Regions from separate parts of the Streptomyces sp. NPDC006512 genome, predicted to be linked through region 1. Evidence: riboswitches for the same ligand, from Rfam matches in the RefSeq annotation. Region 1 holds a riboswitch; each other region holds the start of a gene.

The links. Region 1 has a riboswitch for cyclic di-AMP ahead of ABZZ17_RS22125 (M23 family metallopeptidase). Riboswitches for the same ligand answer to the same signal wherever they lie in the genome.
Region 2: linked by a shared signal. The riboswitch ahead of ABZZ17_RS10970 (M23 family metallopeptidase) and the one ahead of ABZZ17_RS22125 (M23 family metallopeptidase) in region 1 are both predicted to bind cyclic di-AMP.
Region 3: linked by a shared signal. The riboswitch ahead of ABZZ17_RS37255 (transglycosylase family protein) and the one ahead of ABZZ17_RS22125 (M23 family metallopeptidase) in region 1 are both predicted to bind cyclic di-AMP.

The regions. Positions count from the first base shown of each region.
Region 1 is NZ_JBEXPG010000030.1:93,513-96,776, reverse strand. Features, by position in the region: gene ABZZ17_RS22130 (SGNH/GDSL hydrolase family protein) at 1-71, opposite strand, end outside; gene ABZZ17_RS22125 (M23 family metallopeptidase) at 234-1,259, opposite strand; cyclic di-AMP (ydaO/yuaA leader) riboswitch at 1,264-1,431, opposite strand; gene ABZZ17_RS22120 (tyrosine-protein phosphatase) at 1,748-2,569, shown strand; gene ABZZ17_RS22115 (aspartate aminotransferase family protein) at 2,588-3,264, opposite strand, start outside.
Region 2 is NZ_JBEXPG010000011.1:123,323-126,586, forward strand. Features, by position in the region: gene ABZZ17_RS10965 (pitrilysin family protein) at 1-1,100, shown strand, start outside; cyclic di-AMP (ydaO/yuaA leader) riboswitch at 1,339-1,495, shown strand; gene ABZZ17_RS10970 (M23 family metallopeptidase) at 1,508-2,317, shown strand; gene ABZZ17_RS10975 (GntR family transcriptional regulator) at 2,536-3,201, shown strand.
Region 3 is NZ_JBEXPG010000089.1:3,120-6,383, forward strand. Features, by position in the region: gene eno (phosphopyruvate hydratase) at 1-397, opposite strand, end outside; gene ABZZ17_RS37255 (transglycosylase family protein) at 725-1,474, opposite strand; cyclic di-AMP (ydaO/yuaA leader) riboswitch at 1,477-1,647, opposite strand; gene ABZZ17_RS37260 (transglycosylase family protein) at 1,922-2,962, opposite strand; gene ABZZ17_RS37265 (cytochrome P450) at 3,077-3,264, opposite strand, start outside.

The DNA.
Region 1 (3,264 bases):
CCTTCGGTGAAGCTGTCCCCGATCGCCGCGTACGAGCCGATGGTCTTGAGTGTCGTCGTCGTCGCTGCCACGGGAACACATCCTTCACCGCCGCAACCAACCTACGCCAACGTAATGAGGGGTTGACGGACCGTGATCTATACCACGCGGGAGATAAGGAATAAGTACACGTGGGGCCGGGACCCCCCTCGGGTCCCGGCCCCACGAGCGTCCGTGCCCGGCGGCGGCTGCCGTCAGAGGCTGACGCCCTTCGACCGGAGGTAGGCCAGCGGGTCGATGTCCGAGCCGTAGGAAGGACCGGTGCGGATCTCGAAGTGGAGGTGCGGGCCGGTCACGTTGCCGGTCGCGCCGGAGAGGCCGACGCGCTGGCCGGCGGTGACGGTCTGCCCGGCCGAGACGGACAGCGAGGAGAGGTGCGCGTACTGGGAGTACTTGCCGTCGGCGTGCTTGATGACGACCTCGTTGCCGTACGAACCGCCGGAGCCGGCGGAGACGACGGTGCCCGCGCCGACGGCCTTGACGGTGGTGCCGGTGCTCGCCATGAAGTCGACGCCGGTGTGGTAGCCGGAGGACCACATGCTGCCGCCCATGCGGTACGCGGTGGAGACGCCGCCGCCGACGGGCGCCACGAATCCGGCGCTCTTCGAGGGCGCGGACTGCTCGGCCTGCCCGGCGGCGGGGGCCTTCTGTTCCGGCGCGGACTTCTTGGGCGCCTTGGCGCGGGCGGAGGAGTCCTCGCCGGACGCCGCAGGACGGCTCGAGGAGCGCTCGGTCTTGGCGGGGCGGTCACCGGAGCCCGCCTCGGAGCCGGAGCCCTGCGCCGAAGCCGGGGGCGCCGCCTGCTCCTTCGCGGGGGCCGGCGCGCCGGACTTCGCGCCCGGGGCGCCGAGGGTCAGCTTCAGACCGGGGTGGATGAGGGAGGGGTCGGCGCCGACCGCCTCGCGGTTGTCGGCGTAGAGCTGCTCCCAGCCGCCGGTGAGGTGACGCTCGGCGGCGATCTTCGACAGGTAGTCGCCGGAGACGACCGTGTAGACCGTCGGCGCGGCGGCGGGAGCCGCGGCCGGTGCGGCCTGGACGGCGGCCGGAGCCTGCGGGGCCTGCGCGGGGACGGCGGCCGGGGCCGTCGAGGGGGCCGCGGCCTGGGCGCCGGTGGCACCCATCAGCGGCAGCGCGAGGGCCGCGCCGCCGGTGCCCGCGGCGGCGAAACCACGTGACATGGAGCGGGACTTCGGGCGGCGGTGCTTACCCTTTCCGGGCATGGCGAATTCCTCTCCGTCGCCTGCGAGGTGAGCTGTCGGGTTCGGACTGGAGATGTCCGGCCGTGCACGTCGGGGACGTGTCCGGCTTCACCCCGAGCCGTCCCGGAAGAAGGATCCGGTCCGGCGGCCTACCTGGTTCCCCCGCTCCTGCCGCGCGCGTCGATAGTCGGGTGCGGTTCCCGGGCGGCGGCAGGATTAGGCGGTCCACCCGGATCGGTCGTGAAGGTAATCGAGCGGGTCCGCAGGCAACAAGCCACGAATTCCCTGACGGAATCGCAGGTATGAGGGACCGACGGAATTCCGGTCACCCTCTGTCCATTCCGAACCACCAACAACGGCCCTGGCATGGGAATTCGGATTTCGCGATCGGGCACAGACGGTCACCGTATGATCTGGCTCACGGGGCCTGGCGCGATCTCGCCTCCACGTATGGCAAGTTGTTCCCAACCGGCGTAATTCGGACACCCCAGCGACGCGGAGGAGTACCCGTGACCCAGCAGATACCCCAGCCCCTTCCGGCGCGGCCCGAACCTGAACCGGAGCTGACGGGAGTGCGTAATTTCCGTGACGTGGGCGGGTTGCCGACCGTCGACGGACGGAGGGTCAGGTCGGGACGACTCTTCCGAAGCGGACATCTCGCGCATGCCACCGAAACCGGAGCAGAGTTCCTCGCTTCGCTCGGCCTCCACACCGTCTTCGACTTCCGCAACCGCGCCGACCACGCCCTGGAGGGGCCGGACGTGGTGCTGCCGGGGGTGCGCTACGTGAACATCCCGCTGTCCGATCCGGCCGACGGACGGGAGTTCTGGAAGATGGTCCGCGACGGCGACCTGGCCCAGCTGCGGTCCGTGCTCGGCGAGGGCAGGGCGGCCGCCCGCATGGCGAACTCGTACCGCACGATGATCCGTACGCGCACCGCGGAGCACGGCCGGGTCGTGCACGCCCTGGCCGAGGACAGCGTGCCGGCGCTGATGCACTGCGCGGCGGGCAAGGACCGGGCCGGCCTGTCGATCGCCGTCACGCTGCTGGCCCTCGGCGTCGAGCGCGGGGCGATCGTGGCGGACTACCTGGAGTCGAACGCCCCGCACCGCCGCTACCGGGTGCGCCGGGGCAGCGACGCGGCCGAGGCCCGCTCGCCCGAGGTGATGGAGCTGCTGGCGCCGCTCTTCGACGCGCGCGCCGAGTACCTGGAGGCGGCGTACGCCACCATCGAGGAGGAGTGGGGCGGGGTGGACCGCTACCTCGCCGAGGGTCTCGGGCTCGCGCCCGAGACCCTGTTCCGGCTGCGGGAGCGGCTGCTGGAACCGTAGGGGGTGACCGGCGGGCCGTCAGCGGTTGCCGACGGCCTGCTTCACCAGCGTCCGGCCGAAGTCCCACATGAGGGAGCCCCCGCCGTGCGCCTCGTCCATGACCTCGCGGAAGGCCCCGACGAACCGGTCCACGTCCCGCTCGTCCACGATCAGCGGCGGGATGAGCTTGATGACCTCCAGGTGGTCTCCGGAGACCTGGGTGAGGATCCGGTGCTTGCGCAGCAGCGGCACCACGACCATCTGCGCGAACAGCCCCTTGCGGGCCGCCTGGAGCATCGCCCAGCGGCTGCGCAGGCCGAGCGAGGAGGGCCGGCCGAACTCGATGCCGATCATCAGCCCGCGCCCGCGCACCTCGTGCAGCAGCTCGTACTCGTCCACGAGCGCGGCGAGCCGCCCGCGCAACAGGTCGCCCATGGCCCGCGCGTTGGCGGTCAGCTGCTCGTCGTCCATGACGCTCAGCACCGCCAGGCCCGCCGCCATCGCCTGCGCGTTGGACCCGAAGCTCGCCGAGTGGACGAGCACGCGGTCCATCGACGAGTACACGCGCTGGAAGATCCAGTCCTTGCCCAGGGTCGCGCCGACCGGCACGTAGCCGCCCGACAGGGCCTTGGCCACGCACACCAGATCGGGCTCGACGCCCGGCTCGTGTTGGTACGCGTAGAAATCACCGGTCCGGCCGAGTCCGGTCTGCACCT
Region 2 (3,264 bases), on a different contig from region 1:
GCGCCACGCTCGACGCGCACGCCGACCACCCCGGTCTGCGGGTCTCCCTGGAGGTCCCGGCCTCCCGCCTGCACAAGGCGCTGGGCCTGCTCGCCGAGGCGCTGCGCGCTCCCGCCTTCGCCGACAGCGAGGTGGACCGCCTGGTGCGCAACCGGCTCGACGAGATCCCGCACGAGCTGGCCAACCCGCAGCGCCGCGCGGCCAAGGAACTCTCCAAGGAGCTCTTCCCGGCCACCCTGCGCATGTCCCGGCCGCGCCAGGGCACCGAGGAGACGGTGGCCCGCATCGACTCCGGGGCCGTACGCGCCTTCTACGAGGCCCACGTGCGCCCGGCCACCGCCACCGCGGTGGTCGTCGGCGACCTGACCGGCATCGACCTGGACGCCGTCCTCGCCGACACCCTGGGCGGCTGGACCGGCGACACCGCCGAGCCCCGCCCGGTGCCGGCGGTGACCGCCGACGACACCGGCCGCGTGGTCATCGTCGACCGGCCCGGCGCGGTCCAGACGCAGCTGCTCATCGGCCGGACCGGCCCGGACCGCCACGACATCGTCTGGGCCCCGCAGGTGCTCGGCACGTACTGCCTCGGCGGCACCCTCACCTCCCGCCTGGACAAGGTGCTGCGCGAGGAGAAGGGCTACACCTACGGCGTCCGCGCCTTCGGGCAGGTGCTGCGCTCCACCGCCGACGGCAAGGGCGCCTCGATGCTCGCCATCAGCGGCTCGGTGGACACCCCGAACACCGGCCCGGCGCTGGAGGACCTCTGGAAGGTGCTGCGCACCCTCGCGGAGGGCGGCCTGACCGACGCCGAGCGGGACGTGGCGGTGCAGAACCTGGTGGGCGTGGCCCCGCTGAAGTTCGAGACGGCGTCCTCCGTGGCGGGCACGCTGGCCGACCAGGTCGAGCAGGAACTGCCGGACGACTACCAGGCCCGGCTGTACGCGCGGCTGGCCGAAACCGGTACGGCGGAGGCGACTTCGGCCGTCGTGCGCGCCTTCCCGGTGGACCGTCTCGTCACGATCCTGGTGGGCGACGCGGCGCAGATCGCGGAGCCCGTGCGGGCGCTGGGGATCGGCGCAGTGAGCGTCGTCACCAACTGACCGGTGCGTGACCGGGGATCGAGCGGCGGGCGACCGCCGCTCGACCGGTAACTGACCGATTCTCAAGGGGCTCTGATGGAATATCCATCAGAGCCCCTTTTGTCCGTTTAGTGGTGTGGTTGCTCGTATGCGGTGTGGCGTACGCAACAATTGGGCTCGTCTGTTTGGCGATCCACTGATGATCCGCCTAGCGTCGGCCCTGCTGTTCGTCAGTTGTGCCCGCCGCATCCGCGGCACCGGACAGTGATCGCCGAGTCCCCGTCAGGCGCGAGCCTGGGGAGCCGGGGACCCACAGTCCCTGGGGTGAATCGGACCGCCTCGCAAGAGGAGGCCCGTAGGAGACCTTCCTGCTCCGAACCCGTCAGCTAACCCGGTAGGCGAGAGGGAAGGAAAGGATCACCCCCTTCATGGCGTTTGGCAGTCGTCCCACCGGCTCCGGCAAGCACCGCGGCTCCAGCCGTCTGAGCCGCAAGACCGCCGGCTACGCCGGCATAGCCGCCCTCGCCACCACGGGCGTGGTCGGCGCCCTGGCGGCCCCCGCCTTCGCCGCTGACAACTCGGGCCCCTCCATGGAGGACACCGGCCAGAACCCGGTCGTCGTCGCGGACGACCTCCAGGGCGACATCGAGGCCCAGGCCGCGTCCCAGATGCGTGACGCCGAGGCCGTCGCCGCCCAGGCGCAGGCCGCCGCCGACGCCAAGCAGCGCGCCGCGGAGGCCAAGCGCACCGCCGAGGCCGCCGAGGCCAAGGCGAAGTCCGAGCGTGAGGCCGCCGAGCGCGCCGCCCGCGAGGAGGCCCGCAAGCGCCTCAACACCTACGTCGCTCCCGTCGACGGCTCCTACGTCAGCACCTCGTACGGTGCGGGCGGCGCCATGTGGTCCTCCGGCAGCCACACGGGCATCGACTTCCACGCCTCCCTCGGCACCACGATCCGCGCGGTCGGCGCCGGCACGGTCGTCGAGGCCGGCAACGGCGGCGCGTACGGCAACAACGTCGTCATCCGCCACAACGACGGCACCTACACCCAGTACGGGCACATGTCCGCGCTGAGCGTCTCCGCCGGCCAGCAGGTGACCGCGGGCCAGCAGATCGGCCTCGCCGGCTCCACCGGCAACTCCAGCGGCGTGCACCTGCACTTCGAGGCCCGCACCGGCGCCCAGTACGGCTCGGACATCGACCCGGTCGCGTACCTGCGCAGCCACGGCGTGCGCCTCTGATCCACGCGGACCCGCGCGGCCCCGCACCCCGCTCCACGAAGAAGACCCCGGCTCACCGAGCCGGGGTCTTCTTCGCGTTCCGCGGCGCGTCCCGCGTGGCGTGAATTGTTTCGGATTTCCAGCCGTCCTCGGAAATTATCGTGTGTTGCAATAGAGTCGCAGCACGGTCACGATTCCGGCGACGGCGCCGGCAGCCGAAATCACGCGGAGGTCCGGTCTTGCGTATTCCTGCGCACGCGGTATGCACAGCGATCCGCGACGATATCGTCTCCGGGTTCTTCGGGCCGGGCGGCCGGCTCACCGAGGAGGTGCTCGCCCGCCGCTACGGGGTCTCGCGCGTCCCGGTCCGCGAGGCGCTGCGCACCCTGGAGTCCGAGGGGTTCGTCACCACGCGCCGCCATGCGGGCGCCTGCGTCGCGGAGCCGACCGAACAGGAGGCCGCCGACCTCCTGGAGCTGCGGATGCTGCTGGAGCCCCTGGCGGCCTCCAGGGCCGCCCGCCGCCGTACGGAGGCCCACCTGAAGGTGCTGCGCGGACTGGTCCGGCTGGGCCAGGAGAGGGCCCGCAGGGGCCAGGGGGAGGATCTGCGGGACCTGGGGGCCTGGTTCCACGAGACGCTCGCCCAGGCCTCCGGCAGCCCGGGACTGGTCTCCCTGCTGACCCAGACCCGGCGCAAGATCGCCTGGATGTACGCGGTGGAGGCCCCCGTGCGCCCCGTGGAGTCCTGGGCGGAGCACGGCGGGATCGTGGACGCCGTCGCGCGCGGGGACGCCGAGCGGGCCAGGGCCCTGACGGCGCAGCACGCGGCGCGCGCGGCCGAGGCGCACCGGCCGCGGGTGAGGACTCTGCAACCTGCCGTAAACATGTCGAGCGGCCGGCATTAACAAGAGCCGTATACAAAGGTGGCCGGATATTCGCGCGGCGCCGGGCGGTTCACGGGTGCCGTG
Region 3 (3,264 bases), on a different contig from region 1:
AGAGCGGCAGGTCCGAGGCCTCGGACGCGGCGTGCGCGACGGCCAGGGAGACGCCGAGGATGGCGTTGGCGCCGAGGGAGCCCTTGTTGTCGGTGGCGTCCAGGTCGAACATGGCCTGGTCGATCAGGCGCTGCTCGGTGGCGTCGTAGCCGACGAGCTCCGGGCCGATCTGCTCGATGACGGCGAGGACGGCCTTCTCGACACCCTTGCCGAAGTAACGGTTGGGGTCACCGTCACGGAGCTCGATGGCCTCGAAGGCACCGGTGGAGGCGCCGGACGGAACTGCAGCACGGCCGGTGCTGCCATCGTCGAGGCCCACCTCGACCTCGACCGTGGGGTTGCCTCGGGAGTCCAGGATTTCCCGGGCTACGACGACGTCGATGGACGGCACGAGCATCTCCTTCTGGGATGTGACGCTGGGTGTGCGGTGGCGTGTCAGGCCGTGGGATGGCCTTGCCGCCTAGAGCCTAACCGGCTCCGGGCACTCGGTCGGCCGACCGCCCGGGTCCTGGGACGAAAAAGGGCCCGAATACCCCTGTTCCAGGACATAGGTCTCTTGATCAATTCGAGTTCGACCCGTCGGGGCCGCCCGGATCGGTCCGGAAACGGGCCGGGATCGGGCCGGGAACGGCCCCGGACACGCCGCCGCCCGGCGCGTGGGGGGATACGCGCCGGGCGGGGGGATGCTGCGGGTGGATCAGGTGACGCGGTGTTGCGCCGGAGTTCAGCTGAGCTTCAGCTTCTGGCCCGGGAAGATCAGGTCCGCGTCCTTGACGATGTCCTTGTTCAGCTCGAAGAGCTTCTCCCAGCCGCCCTTGACGCCGTTCGCCTGGGCGATGGTGCCGAGGGTGTCGCCGGCCTTGACCTCGTAGGAGCCGTTGCCCGTCTTCGGGGCCTCGGTCTTGGGGGCCTGCGGCTTGGCGGCCGGGGTCTCGACGCGCTCGGAGCGGGAGACGGGGGCCTCGGTGCGCTTCGGCTCGGCCTTCGGGGTGGCCGGCTTCGCGGGCTTGGCCGGCGTGGCCGGCTTCGCGGGGGCGGGCTTCGCCGGCTTGGTCTCGGGCTTCGGCTTGGCGGGGGTGGTCGAGCCGCCGCCGTTGTACGAGGAGTTGGAGAGGCCGACGCCGCAGTGCGGCCAGGCGCCCTTGCCCTGGCCCTTGAGGACCTTCTCGGCGATGGCTATCTGCTGGGCCTTGCTGGCCTGGTTGGCCTGCGCGGCGTACGCCTTGCCGCCGTAGCCGGCCCAGGTGGAGGCCGAGAACTGCAGACCGCCGTAGTAGCCGTTGCCCGTGTTGATGGCCCAGTTGCCACCGGACTCGCACTGCGCGACCTTGTCCCACTCGGACGCGGTGGCGGCGCTGGCGGTACCGGCGGCCATCAGGGGGGCCGCGACGGCGACACCGGCGACACCGGCGAGCGTGACGATGCGGACGGCCTTGGAGCCGCGACGGTGCTTGCCCTTGCCGGAAAGCAGCATGGATTTCTCCTCACCGACGCCTTCGAGGTGAGCTGTCGGGTTCGGGCTGATGAGTTGCCCGGTCACGTGTCGAGCACGTGGCTTAACCCCAAGCCGGTACGCGGCCGTCTCTCAACGGCCTTTCCCGGCGCCTACCTTGGTTCCCCCGCTCCTGCCTTCGGCGCTTGCGCGACGACTGTTCCCCCCGTCCGCCGGCAGGATTCGGCGATGCGGTCGAAGGAGCCCGCGGTGGCGAGCGACTCAGAAGGTAGACAGGTCTCTCCCCGATGTTCAACGTGCGATATCGGGGAGAAACCGGCCTACTTGCATTCCTCAAAAGCACGTTTGTGCAGGTGAGGGGTGGGTTTGGGGAAGTTCCGGAACGAGACACGCCAGTTGACCGGAAGAGACGCATGTCTCACTTACCGATAACGGACATTCAGCTCTTTCCGGATGACCGAACTGCCCCTATTCCTTGGTTAGATCCAGGTTCTGACCGGGCTTGATGAGGTCCGCGTCCTTACCGATGACCTGCTCGTTGGCCTTGTAGAGCTCGTTCCAGCCCCCCTTGAGCCCCTTGGCGTCCGCGATCGCGGTGAGGCTGTCGCCGGGCTTCACGGTGTACGAGGGGTCCGACGTGGCGTCAGAGACGGTCTGCACCTCGATGGCGGCCGGGCCGCGGTGCTTGCCGCCGCCGTCGGCCGTGCCGGAGGGCGAGCTCGTGGGCGAGGTCATGGGCGAGGGCGTGGCACCCGGGGTGAGCGGGGCCGTGGGGGCCGTCGGGTCCACCGGGGTGGTGGGGGTGGCCGGGGCCGACGGGTCCGCCGGGGCGGTCGGGGCCGTGGTGGGCGGAGCCGTGGTCGGCGGCACGGTCGCGGGCGGGACCGCCGGACCGGTGGACGGCGCCGGGGCGTCGGGCTCGGGCATGACGGGCAGTCCGCTGGTGGGACCCAGCGGGTAGTCCGGCAGGCCGGTCGGCGGGGCCGTGGGGCCCTGCGGGGACGGGGTCGGGGCCCCGAAGTCGATCGGGGCGTCGGAGCCGGTGACGGGCACCGAGTCGTCCACCCGGGTCGGGGTGGGGGCGACGGGTCCGGCGGGCTTGGGGTCGCCCGGGTCCACGGCGGCGGCCGGACCCTGCTGGGTCAGCCCGGCCGAGGCGGCGCACAGCGGCCATGCCTGGGGGCCCTGGGAGGCCAGCACCCGTTCGCCCACGGCGATCTGCTGGGAGCGGCTGGCGAGGTCCGGACGCTCGGCGTAGGCGAGTCCGCCCGCGTTCTTCCACTGCTCCTGCGTGAACTGGAGCCCGCCGTAGGCGCCGCTGCCGTAGTTCGCGCTCCAGCTGCCGCCGCTCTCGCAGTCGGCGACCTTGTCCCAGGTGGCCGTTTCGGCCGCGCTCGCGTTCGTGGCGGCGAGCAGGGGCAGGGCGAGTGCGGAGCCGGTGACTCCGGCGGTGACGACCAGGGCGGGTACCTGGCGGGGGCGTCTGTGGCGGCCGTTCCCGGAACGCATGAGGCTGCACCTTTCGCATAACGGCGGGGTAACGGCAGAACCTAGCGGCCTTCGAACGATTGTCACAAGTTCGGCTGGTGACTGACGTGGGATCAGACGGACTTCCGCCGGGCCTCAGTTGTTTCGGGGTGTGAAGCGGACCGGAAGCGTGCGCAGGCCACGCATGATGAGTCCGCCGCGCCAGCGCAGGTCAGTAGGGGGAACGGCAAGTTCCAGATCCGGCAGACGCGTCAGCAAAGTCGCGAGCGCGGTCTGTCCTTCGAGACGGGCGAGCGGAGCACCGAGGCAGTAGTGGATCCCGT